One region of the Paenibacillus sp. YPG26 genome, then DNA from elsewhere that is predicted to be linked to it. Evidence: a T-box and tRNA genes for the amino acid it is inferred to sense, from the RefSeq annotation. Region 1 holds a T-box; the other holds one or more tRNA genes.
The links. The T-box of region 1 lies ahead of LDO05_RS05445 (valine--tRNA ligase). A T-box ahead of a tRNA ligase gene usually reads a tRNA of that ligase, here a tRNA-Val.
Positions count from the first base shown of each region.

Region 2: it has a tRNA-Val gene. The T-box ahead of LDO05_RS05445 (valine--tRNA ligase) is inferred to sense a tRNA for this amino acid. The anticodon was not compared.

Region 1 is NZ_CP084530.1:1,163,564-1,175,677, forward strand. It holds gene hemA (glutamyl-tRNA reductase) at 1-185, shown strand, start outside; gene ccsA (cytochrome c biogenesis protein CcsA) at 305-1,027, shown strand; gene LDO05_RS05410 (precorrin-2 dehydrogenase/sirohydrochlorin ferrochelatase family protein) at 1,057-1,686, shown strand; gene hemC (hydroxymethylbilane synthase) at 1,708-2,661, shown strand; gene cobA (uroporphyrinogen-III C-methyltransferase) at 2,669-4,219, shown strand; gene hemB (porphobilinogen synthase) at 4,263-5,267, shown strand; gene hemL (glutamate-1-semialdehyde 2,1-aminomutase) at 5,312-6,613, shown strand; gene LDO05_RS05435 (RluA family pseudouridine synthase) at 6,610-7,515, shown strand; gene LDO05_RS05440 (LysM peptidoglycan-binding domain-containing protein) at 7,627-8,892, shown strand; T-box leader at 9,006-9,257, shown strand; gene LDO05_RS05445 (valine--tRNA ligase) at 9,471-12,114, shown strand, end outside.
Region 2 is NZ_CP084530.1:1,565,803-1,577,916, reverse strand. It holds gene LDO05_RS07330 (hypothetical protein) at 135-731, opposite strand; gene LDO05_RS07325 (DUF1054 domain-containing protein) at 1,004-1,627, shown strand; gene LDO05_RS07320 (MFS transporter) at 1,689-2,972, opposite strand; gene LDO05_RS07315 (aminotransferase class I/II-fold pyridoxal phosphate-dependent enzyme) at 3,139-4,611, shown strand; gene LDO05_RS07310 (DUF1292 domain-containing protein) at 4,746-5,057, opposite strand; gene LDO05_RS07305 (copper amine oxidase N-terminal domain-containing protein) at 5,160-5,717, opposite strand; gene LDO05_RS07300 (MBL fold metallo-hydrolase) at 5,863-6,597, shown strand; gene LDO05_RS07295 (DUF3892 domain-containing protein) at 6,724-6,963, opposite strand; gene LDO05_RS07290 (GNAT family N-acetyltransferase) at 7,037-7,480, opposite strand; gene LDO05_RS07285 (hypothetical protein) at 7,623-7,850, opposite strand; tRNA gene LDO05_RS07280 (tRNA-Val) at 7,974-8,046, shown strand; gene LDO05_RS07275 (PH domain-containing protein) at 8,107-8,454, opposite strand; gene LDO05_RS07270 (hypothetical protein) at 8,932-9,150, shown strand; gene LDO05_RS07265 (hypothetical protein) at 9,379-9,570, shown strand; gene LDO05_RS07260 (3'-5' exoribonuclease YhaM family protein) at 9,643-10,602, opposite strand; gene LDO05_RS07255 (general stress protein) at 10,654-11,124, opposite strand; gene LDO05_RS07250 (hypothetical protein) at 11,350-11,664, shown strand; gene LDO05_RS07245 (LOG family protein) at 11,736-12,114, opposite strand, start outside.

The sequences.
Region 1 (12,114 bases):
GGGAGAAGCAAGGGGAACAGGCGCTCGAGATGTTCACCCAGATTTTTGCCTTGGAGCAGCAGATTGAATCGGCAAAGGCTGTAGAAGAGAGTAACAATCCGCCAGCGGATACAATGAAAGTGTCAACCGCCTCTAAGGCGTCCAATCAAGACAAAGCGCTAAAAATAGCGCAGGTGTCTATATAAGGCGGTGATCAGCCTTGACGCTGCTAAGTGAAATTTATGATGCTATAATCTATATATATGCCCTGAGCCTGCTGTTTTATTTCTCGGATTGTATTCGCCGCAATGGGAGTGCAAAGCGAATGGGCGCAGGGCTTCTTGCTTGTGTGTTCGCCTTGCAGGTTACCAGTTTCAGTATGTGGCTTTGGCAGGACGGTACGAATGCGCTGCTCTCCAATTACAACTATGTGTTTCTTGTCTGTCTGAGTCTGGTTACCGCGGCCTTTGTTCTTACTTTTCGTCAAAAAACAGAGTTCACGGTGCTTCTTATCAGCTTGGTGGGTTTTGTGTTAACGGTATTAAATAGACTGAGCTACAGATCGGTGGATTATTCTTTCCATCACTACCAGTCTTTTAGAGGCTTGATCACGCTTCACGTTACGCTTGCGGGTATTAGCTACGCGGCCTTGACGTTGTCAGCTGTGTTTGCCTTCATGTATCTGTTTCTCCACCGGAAACTCAAACGAAAGACCTGGAACGATACGGTAAGAAGGCTGCCGAGCCTCGAAGCGTTGGAGAATTATATTAATATTTCCATGCGCTGGGGCACTTCACTGCTGGCTGTATCCTTGATTGTCGGAGTATCCACAGTGGCTGCCGAGAGCCGATGGGACCTGTTGGTGGACAAAAAAATGTTTTTCACTTTCATTGCTTTGGTGGTCTACACCTTCTATTTTGCAGGCCGAAAAATGAAAATATACAGCGGCCGGGTTATGGCTAAATGGGCAATTGCCGGTTACATCGTGACCATAGCCAATTACTTGCTGAACTCCTGGTCAGCATTCCATCATTGGGCGGGAAAGTAGGTTCTCAAATGGAGAAATATATACCGATTATGATAAAAGCTGAGGGTCTGCGCTGTGTAGTGATCGGCGGAGGATCAGTGGCTGAACGTAAAACAATGCAACTGCTTAAATCCGGTGCGGATGTTAAGCTCATAAGTCCGTCTGTAACCGGACCGCTTCATCAAGCTGCCCATGAAGGCAGCTTGATTTGGTATAACCGCTGCTTTATGGAAGGTGATTTGGAGGGTGCATCTTTGGTGTATTCAGCCACGGACCAAGCTTCGGTGAATGAGCAGGTAGCGCATGAAGCAGGCCGGCTAGGAGTTCCTGTGAACCTATCAGGCCCTGGCCTTGGAGGAACGTTCATATCTCCAAGCGTCGTCAGACGGGGAGACCTGGTTATTGCAGTCAGCACATCTGGAGCCGGTCCTGCTGCAGCGGCAAGGATTAGCCGTGAAATTGATCAAAGCTACGGTGATGAATACGAGACGTATATTGACTTTTTGAGCAGCATTAGAAGTATGGTTAAATCAACGGTTCCAGATGGGGGAAGAAGACGCGGGCTGCTTAAGGCGGCAGCCGAGATGGATATACTGAGTGATATTCGCAGCGGCGTGTTCCAGCCATGGAGTGAGCAGCAGATTAAGGCCTGGATCAAGGGTAATATATCTTATAATTAATACATAAAGGAGCTTGAGAAGATGCGCAAGATTATAGTTGGGACAAGACAAAGTCAGCTGGCATTAACTCAGACCGGACAGGTGATTGAGGCTTTGAAGGAACTGTGCAAGCTTCATTCCCTGCCTTTTGAATTCGATATCAAGAAAATCGTAACCAAGGGTGATCGTATCCTTGATGTCACGTTGTCTAAAGTTGGCGGGAAAGGGCTCTTTGTGAAAGAGATCGAGCAGGCGATGCTCGATGGGGAGATTGACCTTGCTGTTCATAGCATGAAGGATATGCCTTCCGAGCTGCCTGATGGCCTGATGAACGGGGCAGTCCCTAAGCGCGTAGACTACAGGGATGCGCTGATCTCCAAGGGAGGCTTGACACTTGACGAGCTCCCGCAGGGGGCCAAAGTGGGTACCAGCAGCCTGCGCCGAGCCAGTCAGCTTAAGGCTTATCGTCCTGATCTGAACATTGAGGCCATTCGCGGCAATATTGACTCCCGTCTGAAGAAGCTGGAGACCGAAGGCTTTGATGCGATTATTCTGGCCGCGGCGGGTCTGTTCCGCATGGGCTGGGAGGACCGTATTACTTCCTACCTTCCTGTAGATATTTGTCTGCCAGCGGTAGGACAAGGGGCGCTGGGTATCGAATGCCGCGAAAATGACCAGGAAGTCCGGCATCTGCTATCGCTGTATAATGATCCTGAGACTGCATTTACCGTGGCTGCTGAGCGGAGTTTCCTTGGAGCTCTAAATGGAGGCTGCCAAATCCCGATTGGGGCTTTTGCGTCTTTGGTTCATCCAGAGACTCAGGAATCCGGCAGTGAAAGCCAGCTTGAACTTACCGGGTTAGTTGGCTCGCCGGACGGAACTGTCATTCTTAAAGAAAGCTCAACGGGTAACGACCCGGAATTGCTGGGAAGAGAAGTGGCTTCCGCCCTCCGATCCAAGGGTGCGGAGGAAATATTGTCTGAAGTTAGGGGATGAGATAATCATGGCGGGGAGAGTATATCTTGTTGGAGCAGGACCTGGTGATGCCAGACTTATTACGTTGAAGGGTCTTCATTGTATTCAGAGGGCAGATGTTGTAGTGTACGACAGGTTGGCCAGCCCCAGACTTCTGAAGCATATGAAGCGTGGAGCGGAGAAAATCTATGTCGGCAAACGAACTGACCGTCACACGATGAGGCAGGAGGACATCAATCAGCTTCTGGTGGATCTGGCTCTTGAGGGAAAGATTGTTACCCGCCTTAAAGGCGGAGATCCCACGATTTTTGGCAGGGTTGGAGAAGAAGCGGATCTGCTTCGCCAGAACGGAATTGAATACGAGATTGTTCCCGGGATTACCTCCGCTATCTCCGTTCCTGCATATGCCGGAATTCCGGTTACACACAGGGATTATGCATCCTCACTCTCTATAATTACCGGACACGAAAGTCCGGATAAGCTGGAGCATTCGATCCAATGGGATAAAGTGACTCAAGCTACTGGAACGCTGATTTTTATGATGGGCGTATCAAATATCGGTTATATCAGCCGGCAATTAATCAAGCACGGACGACCTTCTGACACGCCGGTTGCGCTGGTCAGATGGGGGACAAGAGCTGAACAGGCAACCCTTATAGGGACACTGGCGGATATCGAGCAAAAGGTATTAGAGGCGAATTTTCAACCCCCTGCAGTTATTGTCGTTGGTGATGTAGTTCTGCAGCGCGATAAGCTGAAATGGGCGGAATCACTGCCCTTATTCGGCAAGCGGATCTTGGTCACACGCTCGCGGTCTCAGGCCAGTGAACTGGTCGAGAGAATTGAGGACCTTGGCGGAGAGCCTTATGAATTCCCTGTAATTGAGACGCGGCTTCCAGAAAGTGAAGAGAGCAAGCAAGCGGTTGCGGATGCTATGACGAAGCTGGATTCATATAACTGGGTTTTCTTTACCAGTGTGAATGGGGTTAAATACTTCTTCGAGCATCTGTACCATCAGGGTAAGGATATCCGCTCCCTTAATGGCGCGCGTATTGTCGCTGTAGGTCCGGCAACCAAGGATGAGCTGCAGCGCAGAGGGATTACGGCTGAGGCTCTGCCGGAACGGTTCCAGGCAGAAGGACTTGCAGAGGCTTATGGAGAGCAGCTTGAGGCCGGTCAGACCGTTCTCCTGCCAAGGGGGAACCTGGCTAGAGCCTGGCTGCCGGAATTCATGCGTGAGAAGGGACTATCGGTGACGGAAGCTGTAATGTATGAGACTGTGGCCGTAAGCGAAGAAGATGATGAACTGCTGAAATTGATCGAAAAGGATCGAATTCATGCGATTACATTTACCAGCTCTTCAACGGTTCGGAATCTGGTTGAGGCGCTTGTGCGTCTGGGACTTAAGGATCCGGTGCTAGCGTTAAGCAATGCGGTCGTTGCATGTATAGGTCCGGTGACCGCAGCAACTGCTGAAGAGTACGGATTTAAGGTTGCGATGGTGGCTGAGGAAGCGACACTGGATGGCCTTATTCATTCATTATGCAATTGGAACATGGGCACCTTATCAGAACAATAGGCGTTATCATATACTTTGATATCATTAAGGAGGCAACACTACAGTGGCATTTCCAATTGTTAGACACCGCAGATTGCGTCAAAATGCTGCCATTCGGGGACTTGTGCGTGAGACAGTGCTCACGGTTGATGATTTCATACAGCCTATCTTTATCACCTATGGCAGTGGAGTGAAGAACGAGATCAGCTCCATGCCGGGAGTGTTCCATTTCTCTCTGGACACGCTGGAAGAGGAGCTGAAGGAGATTGTAGAACTCGGTATTTCTGCAGTTCTTCTGTTCGGGATTCCATCTGAGAAGGACAGCGTAGGCTCTTCGGGCTTTGATGAGAACGGAATTGTCCAGGAAGCTACCAGAGTCATCAAGTCCTTGTATCCAGACCTGCTGGTTGTGGCTGATACTTGTCTTTGTGAATTCACGGACCATGGACACTGCGGGATGGTACATACCTTTGAACGCGATGGCCTTGTGCATGGTGATGTCCTGAATGACGAGTCTTTGGAACTGCTGGCACGAACGGCAGTATCTCAAGCCCGGGCGGGAGCCGATATTATAGCTCCTTCGAATATGATGGATGGATTCGTGTACGCTATTCGCAAGGGACTTGACGAAGCTGGATTCTCGCATGTTCCTATCATGTCTTACTCGGTAAAATATGCTTCAGCCTTCTACGGCCCATTTCGTGAAGCCGCAGACTCCGCTCCCCAGTTCGGAGACAGGAAGACCTACCAGATGGACCCTGCGAACATCCGCGAAGCGCTTCGCGAGGCTGAATCTGACGTGCAGGAAGGCGCCGATATGCTGATGGTGAAGCCTGCGCTTGCTTTTATGGATGTAATTCGCGTACTTCGTGACCAATTCGACCTTCCGCTTGTAGCTTATAATGTCAGCGGAGAGTACTCCATGGTGAAGGCGGCTGCTCAGCAGGGCTGGATTAATGAGAGGGCGATTGTGACGGAAATGCTGCTCGGTATGAAGCGGGCGGGTGCGGATATCATTATTACGTACTTCGCTAAAGATATGGCCCGCTGGCTGCGGGAGCGTAATTAGACTGGCTTGGCAAATCAATCATTGAGGTAAGGAGTGTCTCTGGCATGAGCAACAATTCCGCAGGCCGCCGTGATGAACAGTCACGCCAGGCTTTTGATCAGGCGAAGAAATATATCCCCGGGGGTGTCAACAGCCCGGTTCGCGCTTTTAAATCCGTAGGACTAACGCCAATATACATCGAACGGGGCGAAGGCCCACGTGTCTTTGATATTGATGGCAATTCTTTCATTGATTATGTAGGCTCGTGGGGGCCTCTCATTATGGGACATGCCCATCCGGAGGTAGTTAAGAACGTGCAGGAGGCGGCCGCTAAAGGGACAAGCTTCGGCGCGCCCACCCTGCTTGAGACGGAGATGGCCAAGCTCGTAACAGAACGTGTTCCATCGATAGATATTGTGCGCATGGTTAGTTCAGGAACTGAGGCTACGATGAGCGCGATCCGCCTCGCCAGAGGATATACGGGCCGCAGCAAGATTATGAAATTCGAAGGCTCTTATCATGGTCATGCAGACAGCCTGTTGATCAAGGCCGGCTCAGGTGTTGCGACACTTGGCCTGCCTGACAGCCCGGGCGTACCGGAAGGTGTGGCCGCTAACACGATTGCTGTGCCTTACAATGATTTGGAATCGGTTAAGCTTGCTTTTGAAAAATTCGGGGAAGAGCTTGCAGCTATCATTGTAGAGCCTGTAGCCGGAAATATGGGCGTTGTGCCTCCGCTTCCAGGATTCCTGGAAGGGCTTCGGGAGATCACGAACCAATATGGAAGTCTGCTGATCTTTGATGAGGTCATGACAGGATTCCGTGTTCATTTGAACTGTGCGCAAGGCCGCTATGGTGTGACCCCCGATCTTACCTGTCTGGGTAAAGTGATTGGAGGCGGTCTTCCAGTTGGCGCATATGGCGGCCGCCGGGAGATCATGGAGCAGATTGCACCGTCGGGCCCTATTTACCAGGCGGGTACTCTTAGCGGGAACCCTCTGGCTATGACTGCGGGCTTCACCACCTTGTCGCTGCTCACACCAGAGGTGTACGAACGGCTTGAGGTTCTCTCCGCAAGGCTGGAAGCAGGTCTTGCTGCCAATGCGAAGGAGAAGGGAATCCCCCTGTCCATTAACCGTGTCGGTTCTATGGTATGCCCATTCTTCACAGATGAGAAGGTCATTAACTATGAGACAGCGAAGACAAGTGATCTTAAGCTGTTCAATCGATACTTTGCGGCATTGGTGGACGAGGGAATCAGCGTTCCTCCATCCCAATTCGAGGGTATGTTCGTCTCGGGCGTTCATACGGAAAAAGACATTGATGCGACGATTGAAGCGAACCGTCGTGCTCTCCAGAAGATATGAGTTATAGAGGAAGTGCGGTCAGACGCGGAGAGTGGCTGGAAGTGATGCCAGGCAAGCTTCCTCAGCATCCGGACAGTCCACGGTCCGCTGTACGCCAGTGGCTGATCGATACGCTGGGAATGCCTCCTAAGATGCTCAGCAGATTGGAACACGAGGACGGAATCAAGCTGGCAGGGGACCGTATTCGGATACGGCTCTTCCCGCCTCGTGACTATGGTTTTGAGCCTTGTTGGACTGGAATTGATGTGCTGTATGAGGACGATTATTGTCTTGTAGTGCATAAGCCGGCAGGTATGAAGGTTCACCCGACAGGAGATGAACGGCAGCCGACACTCGCCCATGTGGTAGCGGCCCATTATATGGGCCAGGGCGAGCAGGCTGCCGTTCGCCATATCCACAGGCTCGATGAGTTCACTTCCGGGCCGGTTCTATATGCCAAGAATGAATTTGCGCAGCTTATTCTTGATGAGGCGATGAGTACGAAGAAGATTGAGCGTGTCTATGTTGCTGTGGTTCAAGGAATTGTACAAAGTCCGGCCTTCCGGGTGGAAGCGCCAATTGGACGGGACCGCCATCACGCGAAGCGCCAGCGGGTCTCGGATACAGGCAAGCCCGCAGCAACCCTGGTGACTCTTCTGGACACCCTGAGAGACGCCAGTCTGGTGCGCTTGACACTAGAGACGGGAAGAACCCACCAGATCCGTGTGCATATGAGTCATATAGGCCATCCCCTTATAGGAGATGCGTTGTATGGGGGGAGTACCCGATACTTCAATTACCAGGCCCTGCATGGAGAATCCTTAATTTTTCCGCATCCTTTAACTGGAGAGATACTGAACATCAAGGATCCTTGGCCCGAAGAATTTATAGAGCTGCATCGCAGGCTGTTACCGGAATCCTAGAGAGAAACTTGCGATACTGTCAAAAAAGAGTGGCATGCTCTCCTTTTTGAAGCATATAGATTAAACGAGTGAGAAACCTTGTTTGGATATGCGTATAAGGAGGTTATACCCTTGGCAGATCAATCCTATGGGTTAAGGTTCGATATCTATGAACGTGTTCATCTATCGGAAGAAGTCATTGGCATTCAGGAACTGGTTGAGCTGGAGCTGCTACCAAGAATTCAGGTCGTTCCAGGTGATGAATATGCATCGCTGCGGGGGCATTTGCATGTGTCGGGTCTATATCGCGGGGATGGGGGAACACAGGAGCTGACCCATCTCATTCCTGTTGAAATTACAGTTCCGCTGAGCCGGGTCAATCGGCTTGAGGATATCACTGTCGAGATTGAGAATTTCGATGTTGATGTACTGAGTCCGCACAGCTTGAACATTACGGGTGTTCTGTCTTTGCGTGGAATTGAGACGATTGCTTATGTTCCGGGAACCGGGGAATGGAGCGATGAGGAATATTCGGTATCCCATGAGACCCAGCGTGAGGAACAGGAGGAAGGTCTGGAGGCTCTTGTAGATCAGGAGGACAGATTAGATGTCCGGGAAGAGGCCTCTGCTCCTTCCGCGGTTCAATTCGATCCGCCAAGCTCAGAGCCTATCTGGTCGCTTCCAGAGCTTGTGCAGCAGAATGATTCCTCTCCCCCGTCGAAAGAGAGAGAGACTGCACTGGAATCAGCCCCCGCATCCTCGCTCTCGCCGTTATGGGCGGACAAGGAATCATTTGCGGATACGGGTTCAAAGGTGGATACGGATGAAGAGCCTCGGACATTATCGCAAGAACAACAGCCTGTGAAGACTGAGTTACAAGAGGCTTCGAACCTGTGGCATACCGGGCAGCCTGCACAGGAGCAGATCGTGCTTGATGAAGGCGACAGAGTCTACACGGCTGAGGAGTATCTCGAGAATGTCCAGGAGCTTGAGGCTGCTGAACCCGTAATTGAACCTCACGTGGAAGACCGGCCTGAAATGAAAATTGCGCTTGGCAGCAAAAAGCTGACGGACCAGGCCTCAGTTGACCATGTTCCTCTTAGTACGCTTCTTCAGTCGGGACGTCCGCCCAAAGAACCGGAAGTGTTGGAGACCTCGGTGCAGGACACCCAGGAACTCCTCACCGAGGATAAGGAGGATGTACGCTGGAAGAGCTTGTTCATCTCGGGCGTACAGGAACAGACACCCTTCCGGCAGGTAAAGCTTGTGATCGTACAGCGGGAAGAGACCATTGATGTAATTGCGGACCGCTATCAGATTAATCCGCGGGAGCTGCTACTGTACAACCGGTTGTCCGAGCAGAGCTTGGAGGAAGGCCAGGTTCTTTATATTCCCTAATACCTTGAAGAGCCTGTGGTGTGTGCACAGGCTCTTTGCCATGTATAGGAGGGATCTAAATGCCTATTATTGACTATCGCTGCCATCCAAGTTATTATTATAGGGATAAATAAGCAAAGACATCGAACGGGAATAGTAGGCAGTGTGCCCTTCAGAGAGCGGAATTGCAGGCGCTGTGAGGTTTCGCAGGATGCAGCTGACCGAAGTCGCCCGGGAGTCGTCCATTTGAGCAGGATTAGTTCTGTCAGAATGGGCCGGTTACAGCCGTTATCTGTCTGAGTGTCGCGAATAAGAGCTGAAGATAGGCTAAGGTCTGTTCGCGAAACAAAGGTGGTACCACGAAAGATAAGCCTTTCGTCCTTTGAGACGAAGGGCTTTTTTTGTTTTTTTTACTTATTCCGCTTTTAATATGGATTGAACAAAAGACTGCGTGTCGGTTACCTGCCGCAATAAGTGGTTGCCAGGTTCCAGACGTTCATCTTTGATTCATTCCATTTAATATGGGAATAATTGCAGGAAAATGGGATCTAAACAGAACAAACTCCCCTAAAATATCGGAGGTATGTGTTATGTCAGAAATGAACCAAGAGACGTCTACGGCAAATATGCCTACGACGTATGACCCGAAATCTGCGGAAGAGAAATGGTACCGCTACTGGAAGGAAGGCAACTTTTTTGAAGCGGGGAGCCGTAAGGATGCCGAGACCTATACCATCGTAATTCCACCACCGAATGTAACAGGCATGCTGCATATCGGTCATGCGCTGGACTTCACACTTCAGGACATTATGGTAAGAGCCAAACGGATGCAGGGCTATGACGCTCTATGGCTTCCGGGTACCGACCATGCGGGGATTGCAACCCAGACCAAAGTAGAGCAAAAGCTTCGTGAACAAGGACAGACCCGGTATGATCTGGGACGAGAGAAATTCCTGGAGAAGGTATGGGAATGGAAGGATCAGTATGCAGAGACTATCCACGAGCAATGGTCCAAAATGGGCTTCTCTCTCGATTACTCCCGTGAACGGTTCACGCTGGATGAAGGACTGTCCAAGGCCGTACGCGAGGTATTCGTTAAGCTGTATAACAAAGGCCTAATCTACCGGGGCAAACGTATTATTAACTGGGATCCGGCAGCGCGTACCGCACTGTCTGATATCGAGGTGGAGTATAAAGAGGTTAACGGTCACTTATATCACTTGCAGTATCCGCTGGAGAACGGAAACGGCCATATTACGGTGGCTACCACACGTCCCGAAACTATGCTTGGGGATACGGCAGTGGCCGTGCATCCTAAGGATGAGCGTTATGCTCATTTGATTGGACAATCGCTGGTGCTGCCGATTGTGGGCCGCGCTATTCCGATCATTGCGGATGAGTATGTTGATAAGGAATTCGGAAGCGGCGCGGTTAAGATTACTCCCGCACACGATCCGAATGACTTTGAAGTAGGTCTGAGACATAATCTGCCGCAAATTACAGTGATGGATGAGACCGGTACGATGAATGCGGATGCAGCCAAGTATCAGGGACTGGACCGCAGCGAATGCCGCAAACAAATCGTCCAAGACCTGCAGGAGCTCGGGGTGCTTATCCGGATTGAGGATCATGTTCACCAGGTGGGTCACAGTGAAAGATCGGGAGCTGTGGTAGAGCCGTATCTGTCAACCCAATGGTTCGTGAAGATGGGCCCTCTTGCTGAAAAGGCGATTGAAGCGCAAAAGTCTGGCGCCGGAGTTAACTTTGTACCGGACCGTTTTGAGAAAATATATCTGCACTGGATTGAAAATGTGCGTGACTGGTGTATTTCCCGGCAGCTGTGGTGGGGACACCGGATTCCGGCTTGGTATCACGAGACTACAGGTGAGATCTTTGTGGGTACAGAAGCACCGGAAGGGGAAGAATGGCGCCAGGATGAGGATGTGCTGGATACCTGGTTCAGCTCCGGACTGTGGCCCTTCTCGACCTTGGGGTGGCCGGATGTGGAGCATGAGGATTTCAAGCGGTTCTATCCAACCGATGTGCTGGTAACCGGCTACGATATTATCTATTTCTGGGTAGCCCGGATGATCTTCACCGCCCTTGAATTTACAGGCCAAATTCCGTTTAAGGATGTGCTCATTCACGGTCTTGTGCGCGACAGCGAAGGGCGCAAGATGTCCAAGTCGCTTGGCAACGGGGTTGATCCGCTTGAAGTCATTGAGAAGTATGGCGCGGACGCAATGAGATATATGATCTCAACCAGCAGCACACCTGGACAGGACCTTCGGTTCCGCTGGGAGAAGGTGGAGCAGGCACGCAATTTTGCCAACAAGATCTGGAATGCTTCCCGCTTCGCGCTGATGAATCTGGAAGGCGTCAAATATGAAGATATCGATATTACCGGCAATCTGAGTACCGCAGACCGCTGGATTCTGCATCGCTTCAACGAGACAGCACGGGATATTACCCGTCTAATCGACGCTTATGAGTTCGGGGAAACGGGACGACTGCTGTACAACTTCATCTGGGATGATCTCTGTGACTGGTATATCGAGTTCGCGAAGCTTACCTTATATGGGGAGGATGCGGCTGCGAAGAGCAAGACGCAATCCGTACTCGCTTACGTGCTTGACCGTACACAGAGACTGATTCACCCGTTCATGCCGTTTATATCCGAAGAGATTTGGCAGCACCTTCCTCATAGTGGAGAGACAATTACACTGGCCGAGTGGCCTAAATACGATACCGCCCTTGAAGCTCCGGATGCGGTCGAAGAGATGAATCTCCTGATTGACGTTATCCGCGCAGTCAGAAACGTTCGCGCTGAGGTTAACGTTCCAATGAGCAAGAAGGTGGAACTGATCGTGAAGCCGGGTTCCGAGAAGGCATACAGCATCATCAGCCGCAACGAGAACTATGTGCGTAGATTCTGTAACACCTCCGATTTCTCCGTAGCTGTTGATGCCGAGGCACCGGACAAAGCGATGAGTGCGATCGTAACCGGAGCGGAGCTCTATTTCCCTCTGGCAGGGTTAATAGATATTGGACAAGAAATTGCCCGCCTGCAAAAAGAGTTCGACAACCTTACCAAAGAGGTTGAACGGGTTGAGAAAAAGCTGGGCAACGAAGGCTTCGTGGCCAAAGCTCCAGCCAAAGTAATTGAGGAAGAAAAGGCGAAGATGCAGGACTACTCCGAGAAGCGTGCCAAAGTCTTGGCCCGCATTGAGGAGCTCAAAGGGT
Region 2 (12,114 bases), 400 kb from region 1:
TATCATTTTAATGCTTTTGTGCAAAGAAGTGAACCCCCCGCTGCTGTAATATGTCAAAGCATCCTCCGCACGAAGCACCCCAAATCGATAAGTTTTGAGGTGCTTTGGTCATATCGTATTTAGGTTAACCTTGATCACCATTCAAGCTCCATCAGGCTGCGGCGCAATCTCTTCAGCTTTTCTTTGCTGGCATCCGCGGCCTTCTCGTCTTTGGATTCGAGTGCTTCGAACAGCCGCTCAAGCTCTGAGTCCACTTCCCCTTGAAGACACTCGATCTCATGCTCAGCCGAGAGGGAATTGTACATATATGCCATCTTCTCAAAGCTCGGATCCGCGCCCTTCTGGTACAGAACCCGCTGCTGCACACCAGATACCTCAACTAGACGGATTACTTCGCCGAACAAGATATTTTCAATCAGAATCTGGCGATCCTTGAACCGCTTCACAACAGCATGCCCCCGCAAATCACCGATCAGCTTCTCGAGCCATTCCGCAAGCTTCGCATCCTTAATAATATAATCTCCAACCAGCTTGTAGCTTTGGTGCATCCTCTGGAAACGGAGCTTGGTCAGCTTCCGGCCAGTGCGGACGGAGACAATAAAGATAGACTCGCTTTCACTCCAGTACAGGGAATATCCATCTTGAATCAAATCACGGATCAATTGCTGAATATGTCTGCGTTCAAATCGTAATTCCAGGTTGCAATACTCTACTTCGTAACTTTTGTTCATGGGACTCCCTCCTTCAAGTTTTGCTAAGCAAAACTGCTCCGAAAGCATAGACTCTGCAGGGCATGAAACGTGCAAAATTACAATCGTCCTGGTTACAGTTTACATTATCTTATACTTTATCTTATGTAACGGTAACTTGGATTATTTGATTATTTTTACCCGTAAAGATCGGGTCGTGACGCAAATACAGCAGGTTTTTGATATAATCAAGCTGCTGCACATTTCACGAGGCGGTCTCGTGTACATATCCATACATTCAGGGGGCACCACTCATGACTTTTACCGGGTTCACCAAGCAAGATTTCGATGTCTTCACTGTTCCGGGGCTGGAACCCCGCATGGAGGCTTTAATTCAGGTTCTGCGGCCCAAGCTGGACGAGCTGGGCGGAATACTCAGCCCATATCTGTCCGCGCTTTGCGGAGAAGAGATGTTCCCTCATGTGGCCAAGCATGCACGGAGGACTATTAATCCGCCGCATGACAGCTGGGTAGCCTGGGGGAGCAGCAAGCGCGGCTACAAGGCACTTCCGCATTTCCAGGTAGGGATGTTCGCCTCCCATCTGTTCATTATTTTTGCGGTCATATACGAGAGCCCCAATAAGCTCATTCTCGCCAAATATCTGGACAAACACGCGTCCAGTGTGAAAAAAAGTATTCCGGCAGAGTTCTACTGGTCCATGGATCATATGGATCCGGGCGGTCAGCTTCATCATGACCTGACAACAAGTGACTTTAAAGCCATGGCAGCCAAGCTGAGCTCGGTGAAGAAGTCGGAGATCTTATGTGGTCTCCGAATTGAACAGGGTGATCCGATCCTAAGTGACGGGGACAAGCTTGTTGCCAAGGTGGAAGATACGTTCGAGAAGCTGCTTCCGCTCTATAAAGTTTCTTTCTAGCAAAATCAAAAACAGGGGTGTCCCAAAAGGTCGGTTGACCTCGGGCACCCCTGTCTGTATTTCATGAAGTTATCTCCGGCTGATTCCGTGCATGCTGCCGCGATAAGGCCAGATGAAGGACGAACATGATTCCCATGACAATCGCGCTGGCCATAAAAGGAGAGCCTGGGCCAAATAAATCCCACAGCTTCCCGGATACCATCGGTCCAAATACCATCCCCGAGCCCTGAATCGTGAGGAACAAGCCCCAGATTGCCCCCTTCTCTCCTGAAGGAAGCATATGGGAGATCATGGTGTCCCAAGTCGGCAGAATGAATGCATAGCTGATCCCGATCAGCGCCACAAGCACCCACAGAATGGGAATTGAGCGGTTCACTGCGAACAATGCGATAGATACCGCTGCCAGGAGGAACCCGATATGCAGGAACCACTTCGTACCATATCGGTCAGCCAGCTTGCCAATCGGAATGAGTCCGATAACTGTTATCCCGCCACCGACCACCATCAGGGCGCTGTAGCTCGCCGGGGACAGGTGAAGAACGGTACGCACATATAGTGTGATAACCGGGGTAAGCAGGCCGATGGCAAAGGACTGGAGAAATAAAGCCGGATACAGCATCCAGCTGACATTGAGATTCTTCCTAATCTCGGCGAACGTTTTTCGGAGATTGCCCCCTAGTTGACTAACTCCTCCGGCCATAAGCTTACTTTCCCCTTCGGGATGAAGCACATGCGGATCGGCTGTTTTGGTTTTTCTTTTACCAGGCAGAAGCAGAGATACGGCCAGCACCAGCGCCATACAGCCCAGCAGAATCCAGAATACCTTCCGGTAAGAGCCGTCTCCGATGAAGAAGTTAATTACGATAGGGCCGGCACCCGCTCCGCCCAGACTTGACATCTGAATAATGCCCATTGCGGTAGCAAAGTTATTGTTCTCGCTGCTCACTGCGGACACACCCATCATAATACAAGGCCACAGCGGAGCCGTTCCCATTCCAAGCAGTGCACAAGCGAAGACGATAAGCGCCGTATTGGAGGTATAGGCGATAATACCAACGGCGACAAAAGTCAGCACAAGTCCTATAGCCATAGTCATCCGGAACCCGATCCGTTCAATCAGCCAGCCTGAGGGGCTCCGGAACAAGTTGTCCCCGATGTACTGCATGGAGATGGACAACCCAATCGCAAAGGTGGTCAAGTGCAGAACATCGCCCATATATACCGGAAGAATCGTAACGAGAAGAGCGCCTTTAACAAATTCCACCAGGAACATGATAATCCATAAGTAAATAAAAACCGGGGTCATTAACCGTTTCGAAACCATTTTTGCCTTTGTAAGCTCCATACCTGCCTCCTTATCCTGCCTTCCGTTCCATTAATCTCTATCTATTTTGTCCCATTTTGAATCAGATTTACACGGACGCTCACCAATCTGCGCTTGCATTCCCGCCCCTATTTGCTATACTCAAGCTTGTTTATAAATTACACAAGAAAGGCAGTGACGGCTCAACATGGATCACAACCGTACGCCGCTTTTTACGGCTCTCAAAAAACATGCGGCTAGCAATCCCGTCCAATTCCATATCCCCGGTCATAAGAAAGGGGCAGGAGTGGACCCGGAATTCCGTGAATTTATTGGCGATAATGCATTCTCTATAGATCTGATTAACATTGCGCCGCTCGATGATCTCCATCAACCTACAGGGGTCATTGAGGAAGCACAGAAATTAGCAGCTGATGCCTTCGGCGCAGACTATACGTATTTCTCCGTACAAGGAACAAGCGGTGCCATCATGACCATGATCATGTCCATTTGCTCAGCCGGCGACAAGATCATTGTTCCGCGTAATATTCACAAATCCGTGATGTCGGCCATTATTTTTGCCGGTGCCAAGCCCGTGTTCGTATCCCCTGCACAGGACGAGAATTTGGGGATCAGCCATGGGATTACCACCTCATCTGTCCGCCGGGCGCTCAAGCGTCATCCCGATGCCAAAGCAGTGCTTGTCATCAACCCGACTTACTTCGGAATAAGCGCACACCTCGAGGAGATTGTAGAGCTTGCCCACAGCTTCCACGTGCCTGTGCTGGTGGACGAGGCCCATGGGGTTCATATTCATTTCCATGACGAGCTCCCTGTCTCCGCTATGGCGGCGGGTGCGGATATGGCTGCAACGAGCGTCCACAAGCTCGGAGGGTCCATGACCCAGAGCTCGGTGCTGAATCTGAACGTGAAGAACGGTTATGTCAACCCTCAGCGGGTTCAGACCATTATCAGCATGCTCACAACAACTTCGACCTCCTATATCCTGCTGGCGTCGCTGGACACCGCGCGGAGGAATCTGATGCTCAGTGGCAGACAGATGATTGAAGAGACACTGAAGCTGGCTGATTACACCAGAACCGAAGTGAACAAGATCGAAGGTCTCTACTGCTTCGGCAAAGAAATTCTGGGCGGAGAAGCCACTTATGCCCACGACCCCACCAAGATTACCGTCCATGTGAGACACCTGGGGATTACCGGATATGAGACGGAGAATTGGCTTCGGGAACACTACAACATCGAAGTTGAGCTCAGTGATATGTACAACATCCTGTGCTTCATAACTCCAGGCGATACCCAGGAGACCGTAGATACTCTGCTCAAGGCTCTCCGCGAGCTCGCAGCTGAGCATTCCGTGAACCCAGCCAATGAATTGGTTGTAAAAACACCAGAGATTCCGCAGCTCTCCCTGATTCCCCGGGATGCCTTCTACGCGGATACCGAGGTCATCCCGTTCAAGGAATCGGCTGGACGCATCATTGCAGAGTTCATCTATGTCTATCCGCCGGGTATTCCCATCCTGCTTCCGGGAGAGGTCATCTCACAGGAGAACATTGATTACATTGTCGAACATGTGGACGTTGGCCTTCCGGTTAAGGGTCCTGAGGATCGTAATATTCATCAAGTTAAAGTCATTGTTGAAGCAGATCCCATATTTTAGGTACATTAAGAGGATAACGTGCAGGTCAGACGATTTCAAGTTTGGCCTGTTTTTGTATGATTTTAGTAGAAAACATCTATCTGAAAATAAAAAAAGCCCCCAAAAGGGAGCTCTCGGCTTACAGTCACACGAAATTAAGATTCTTCCTGCGCGGAGACGATTTCGTTGTAAGCTTCTTCAACTTGACGCCATTCTTCTTCATCTTCGATATTGTAGAGCACCATCTTGTCGTCTTCTTCTTCCAGACGGAGAATAATGCCGTCAGCTTCCGGATTGTTACGTTCAAGCAGAAGAGCATAGACCTTCTCACTAACATCGAAAGTTTCAACGAGAACCATCTCCACATCCTGACCGTTCTCGTCTGTCAACGTGAGCACGAACTCCTCGTGATCATGGTCGTGATCGTGTCCGCAAGCTTCGTCGTGCTCATGTTTGTGATCGCTCATTGAAATACCTCACTTCGGGTTAATTTGTTAATTACTGTCGCATACTCTCGTATCGTAACATTTCCAATCATATAGGTCAATTTTGGATATGCTTCTTAATGCCTAACCGCCAATTGCATTTATGACCTTCTCACTAACCAGGACGTAGTCCTTGCTCTTGTTCATCTTCATATAGAAGTTGATCGTGTATTTGCCGGCAGTCTTGAAGTCATACGTGTAATCATGTGTCCTGAACCAGAAATTATCCTTCTGCTCCTTGCCCAGATCCTGGGACTGAATCGATTTCTCGGATCCATCAGGTCCCTTAATCGTGACCTTCACTGAACTGATGTCCACTTTCAGGCTGTCAATCTGGCAGAACACATTGAATTTAAGCTTACCCGCACTCACCTTACCAAAAGGCGTATCCCCTTTGAACAGAAAAATGTCCACATTCGGCTGGGTAAAAGCAACTCTTTTGGTCCCTTCATCATAGTCAATTAATCCATTCAATTCTCTTACGGGTACATAAGCTCTCCCATCCACCATGTAACCCCCGTCATCTATGTCCTGACCATTAATTATTAATCGAATCTTCTGCACAGCTGTATCGGCATAAATCATAGAACTGCCAAAGAGGGAAAAAGCCAGTACAAGTCCAGCCACTCTCTTCCATTTCATTCCCATACACCCTCCTTCATACCATGTTGTTATATGGTTATACTTCATATTTTCAATCAAGTTGCGGTCGTCCAGACCCTATTTTGTCCAGGCAGTCTTGACATGTTAAAGTATAGAAGTGAGATTAGTCCAGAGGAGTGAGATCATGGGTCTTCGATTACAAATGCTTGGCACAGGAGGAGCCTTTGCCAAGAAATATTTCAACAATAACGCACTGCTCTATACCGGTCATCAGACCCTGCTTATTGATTGTGGAGTAACCGCGCCAATCTCCTTATATCAGCTCGGTAAGACCTGGGCGGATATCAATGCTGTGTTGATTACACATATCCATGCGGATCATGTGGGCGGCCTGGAAGAGTTCGCTTTCCAAATGAAATACGTCTATCAACAGAAGCCGGTTCTCTACATTGCTGAACAGCTTGTGCAGCCGCTGTGGGAGCATACACTTAAGGGTGGACTCGGTCAGGATGGAATTGAGAGCCTGGAGGATGCCTTCGAGGTCAGACTGCTGCGGGAAGATCAGATAACACGCGTGGATGACTCCCTACAGGTCGAGATTATTCAGACGCCTCATATTGAAGGCAAGAAGAGTTATTCACTCTACCTGAATGGCGAAATTTTCTACAGTGCAGATATGACGTTTCAACCTGCCTTGCTGCAGCAGCTGGTGGGGGAACGGGGCTGCCGCAAAATTTTTCACGAGGTGCAGCTGACTGGCCAGGGCATCGTTCACACGACTCTAGATGAGCTTCTCACGCTGCCCTCCGAAATCCGCTCACAGATCAGCCTCATGCACTATGGAGATGAGATGGAGCAGTATCAAGGGCAGACAGCCGAGATGGAATTCCTGCGCCAGCATGAGATATATGAGCTATGAGCGCATTGGAGTCCCATTAGCGGTTGATTGACACGTACGGATCTGCCGCGATAGCAATTCATTTCGGTATTGAATGGTAAAGAGGCCATCCCGGCTAGGATGACCTCTTGCTTTTAACAGCTCATGTTATTCGAAATAAGGCAGGGCATCCAGATTGTTGGTCGGATCACCATCCGCATCGCCACGCAGATAGGTCTCTCCGTCCCTGCCCTTAAAAGCGTTAACGCCCGCAATAGAGCCTGCTTGGACTTCCTTCAGTGCTTCCTCGTAAGAGAGAACACGTCCAGATGAGGTCTTGAATGCGGATAGATCTCCATCCCCATTCTTCTGAACCGCTACGAACACTTCTCTGTCAGCATTAGGCATAAGTGGTCAGCTCCCTCTAAGTTCTAATTAATCACGTAATAGAAGGTAGCTTAACCCGTAGCCCTCTGGAATATTACAATTTCTTCTCCATTCTCACATGCAGAATCCCCGCGTCATAAAAGGGCTCTTCGGAGATTACCTTATACCCAAGCTTGGTATAGAAGCCTTCAGCCTGACACTGGCCGTCCAGAACGGCCTTCTCAAAACCGAGGTCTCTCGCCATTTGCTCCAGGGCAAGCATCAGAACCCGTCCGATGCCATGAGAACGAAATTCCTGGCGGACAGCAATCCGCTGGAGTTTGGCGGCATTATCCCTGTAGTAAGTAATCCGGCCCGTCGCCGCATATCTCCCATCCAGCTCAATCAGCACATGGTGGGAATCAGGTCCGATCACATCGAACTCGTCTATTTCAAGGTCCACGGGGACCTTCTGTTCCTGCACAAATACTTCCTTCCGGATCTCCAATCCTTGATTCAACTGCTCTTCCGTATGTACCGGTATAATGATGGCAGCCAAGACGTCACCTCTTCTAGTATGAATTAATCTTCAGCTGAATTATTATAACAAATAATATTAAGACAACAAAACAGTCGATCACTAAGAGATTCACTCCAGGATCGACTTTGACTGTAATCTGAATCTGCTCCCCGCAAACGGGTTACTGCCAATTATCCAGCTGCTCCCCACCCGGTGAATAGACATCCTCGATAACGGAAGGGTTGTAGACATCCTCTGTCACAGGTACATGGGGCATCGGGAAAGAAAACATGGAATCGCCAGGAACCCTTGTCGAATCATTCATGCCGCAGCCATTCAAAAATGCGAGTGAGCTGATTAATACGATCGTGAAGAGAGCCACTCTTGAGCCATGCCTAGTATTCCTCATTTGGTCTGACCTCCAGGTGTGTAATGAGCCTATTCCTTCCCATTTGAAGAGAGAATTATACAGCTGGAAGTTTGACATATGCTCACTAACCTGCTATGATATTATTTATCTAATCCATTTTTTGATCTGCTAGCTCAGCTGGGAGAGCACCATCTTGACAGGGTGGGGGTCAGTGGTTCGAGCCCACTGCAGATCATACTTGAAGAACCCTTACGGTGTAAGGGTTCTTTTGTTTTATCATTTACTCAAAAATGACCTAAGTGAAAATAAACGTACTTAGTGACTTTTGAAATTTCAACACATCTTCAATTAAGTTAAACATCAATTTATATTCTTTTGCACCAGTAGATATTATCAACCTATTTGTACTTGTAAAACCCTTTCTTTCTAATGCTATGGCATTAATCTTAGAGTAAGGAATAGATACAATAAATGATAAACTCATCTCATTAAGAGATTCTCGCTCTTCAAATATTACTCTCATATTTGTTAATACTGCTTGGTTTTTAAAAAGTGTATGTACTGATTCAATAGTCTCATCGTCTATGAGCAGATCTTCATAACCATTCTCAATGCTATTTACTTTCTTCCCGAATATCGCCATATTAACATCCTCTCAATGAATCCATTTAATTGTTTTTTTATAGTTATATTAACTCTAACCAGACATGATGGCAAATTCTAAACAACCATAAACTACAGTTACCAAGCTAGTCGCTAATAGCATAATCCAATCTTCCAAAAAAACTCCTACTCACTGTAATAAATACCCATACACAATCATACTATTAGATTATCTAGATTTGGTTAGAAATCACCATAAAAAGGGTAATATAGTTATGAAAGCGCAATCAAAGACTTTTGGCCTGTAAATGCTGTTGGAACGTTCTGTTAGTGGCTGTCTGGAACAATATGGCGGATATACAAGCTTGAAAACTAACTTTAATGTATCTAAACGGGTCTTGTCTACTGATTAGATAAGACTAAAGACTCATCTTTTATATTGCTCTCAGGAATATAGTCTCTTCGTCCGAAGTAATAGGTATGAGGAATTAATCTATCATGTGATGGGGGCTAAATTATGAAGACTAGTGCGGAGCTGGATCTGATTCAACTGAAAATGGCGGTTACATTGGAGCATGAGGTTGTAGTTAAATTATTTACTGGAGATATGATGACTGGAATCCCGAAATGGAACAAAAATCCTAAAGGCGTTCAGATTAGAACGGTTGAAGGTGCTGTATGGGTCCTGCTAGAAGAGATTGAACATGTGACAAGAATTATCCCTTTCAAATCATAAATGCTACATAAGCAATATTATATATTTGCAAGCACAAGAGGGTTCCCCACCGGGAGCCCTCTTATGCTTCTGTGTAAGTACGTATCTCCTCGCATTCGGCTATCTGTCATTAACCCGGCTAAATTACGTTTAATGGATTCAACTCACGACTAGGCGGGTTAACCTTACATATACCGGGAAATCCGGTGACATTCTATATCGTATATGAATGAAGGAGCTGAGTTGAACATGAGTATACCTGATGAGAATAGAAAACCGGGATTTAATGAGATCCCTGATGTAGATCCCAACCGTCCGGCAGCTACGGACGTGCTGGAAGACATGGTCGACGCTATTATGAATACCGGCGATGACGATGAAGCCAAGAAGAACTCCCAGAAGAAGGACAATCCCAACGACGATGGCACACAGCTAGTGTAGACAGACACACAGCTGTCTTGTAAGCAGAAAGAGCCCTGATTCAGGGCTCTTTCTGCTTACAACAGTACTCTATTATGTTTGCTTGCGCCGATACAGCGGCTTATTCTCCAGCGCACGTATAGGCGGCGTCCAACCTCCAGGATCGGCCATCGTATCAATTGCATCCTCGGCAGCCTGCATTTTGGCATCCAGCTGGTCAATCAAGTGAAGGGCCAAGGCTTCCGGCAGCTGAGGCTGAACCGGGCTTCCCCATTCTCCAAGATTATGATGGGAGAGAATCAGGTGCTGAAGCATAACGATTTTCTCGGAGCTGATATCCATGCCTTTGCGTAATGCTGCTTCTGTAATCCAGTTCACTGCAAGCGAGATGTGACCAATCAGCTTACCTGTAAAGCTGTATTCAGAGACGATCCCAAGCTCAGCGGTTAACTCTTCGGTCTTGGCGATATCATGAAGAATAATACCGGCGACGAGCAGATCACGGTTCAGGAACGGCCGCTGCATGACGATGAACTCAGCAAGCTCAAGCATCCGAACGACATGATATGCAAGACCCGCGTAGAAATTATGATGCATTCCCTTTGCCGCCGGATAATGTAGAAGCTTATCCCCCACCTTCTGGATGCATTCATCTACGATCCAGCGAAGCTCCTCATCCTGAATGCTGGCGGCAGCGCTTGTAATGGCATACACCAGATCATTCGGGGCGACGGGCGCCGACCTGATGAAATCGGTTATATGATGACCATCATCCGGGGAAGCAGGCCGAATCTGGGAGATCTTGAACTGCAGCTTATCCCGGTAAGTGTGAACCAGCCCTTTCACCTTAACCAGCATAGGCGCGAAGAAGGTTTCTTTGTCCGTGTGTGTCGCATCCCAGAACTTGGCTGAAATTTCCCCTGACGGGTCGGCAAGAATCAAATCGAGATAGTCCTTGGGTGCCGCTCCGTTCGTCTGCTTGATCCCTACGGACTTCAGCAGGTAGAATCCAATAATTTCTTCCCCATCCACAAATGCCTTAACCTGTTTCATCTGACAACTCCTATAAATATTAGATAGTAGACTGATATAAATCTACCATTTCTATTCTATTCCTACCACCTGATGCTGTGTGAAAATATTAGCCACCCGGTCAGCCTGCTCCGGCTTGCATTCCACCATAACAATCATATGTCCTTGAATCAAGTGTTCTTCATACTGACTGGCATCCTCCCGGGGAACTCCTGCCCCCATCAGAGCGACAATAAAGTCATCAGTACCCTCGCCGACCTTGGTTCCAGCCATCTTCCTGGCCGCTGAACCGGTTGCAATCAGTTCAACGGGCTCATCTTCAATCTCCGCAGTCACATTCTTCAGCATGCCGAATACACTTTTTCCCCCATTGCCCGCTTGGGGCTCACCCATATCTGTATTCTCGGAAATCTTATGCATATGCTTGATCTTGCATGACAACACAGATACTTCCTTCTCACCCAAGTCCGCTTTCTTAAGCTCATCAATCACAATGGACGTATCCTGTGATGTCTTGAATACTCCAATAATCAGCTTTGCCATGGTTATTCCCTCCCCGGTTACTTATTGACTATTACCCACTGGGGATTTAACGCCAAACATAGGACTTGCCCTGCGAGGTCATGCTCCTCGGAACTCTATATGAATCCCGGAGTTCTATGGAGAGGCAGGAATTTTTACATATCAACAGCCCAACAAGCTGGAACCTTACTAGGCACAGCTGTATATACTGAACCAAGACAAACGCCCACTTAGGAGGTATTATCAATGGCATATGGATTACAGCAGGACAATCAAGTGGTATATCAGGCGAACCCCAATATGGCACAGCAGCTAAAAGGGATCAAGGATCAAATTCGGAATCTTTGTTCCATTCACCTGAACCGTCCTGTCAAAGTAGTTACGATTGACGGCTATACTTACGAAGGAATTATCGTCAGCGCCGATGACCGCTTCTTGTACTTGAGCGTAACCGTTCAAGGCGATCAACGCTTTCTGGGAGCTCCCGGCAGCTTCTATTACAACAACACCATCCTGCCTCTAGTCCTCTATGAACTGTTGGTCATCACCCTGCTGATGTAGCCTCACCCGTTATATGAACAGAAGCCCCGGCAGTTGTTCCACACACCGCAGGGGCTTACTTCTCTATAGCCTCACTCAACAACCAGTTGTGTCCACTTATTCCCAAGGGCCTGCGGCTGATACCGCTTCATCTGATCCAGCAGATCTTCCGGCTCACTCGAGACCCTGATCAGGCTTAAGTGCGAATCATTAGAGAACCCTTCCTGAACGCTGTGCCTGATCAGCTCGATAAGCGGATCGTAATATCCATTAATGTTGAGCAGACCAATCGGCTTGGCATGTATCCCGATTTGTGCCCAGCATAATACCTCGAACAGCTCTTCGAACGTACCCAGACCTCCTGGAAGCGCTATGAATCCATCAGCGATTTCTCCCATTTTGGCTTTGCGCTCATGCATGCTCTCAACCTCTATAAGCTCCGTCAATTCCCGGTGCACGATCTCCCCGCGA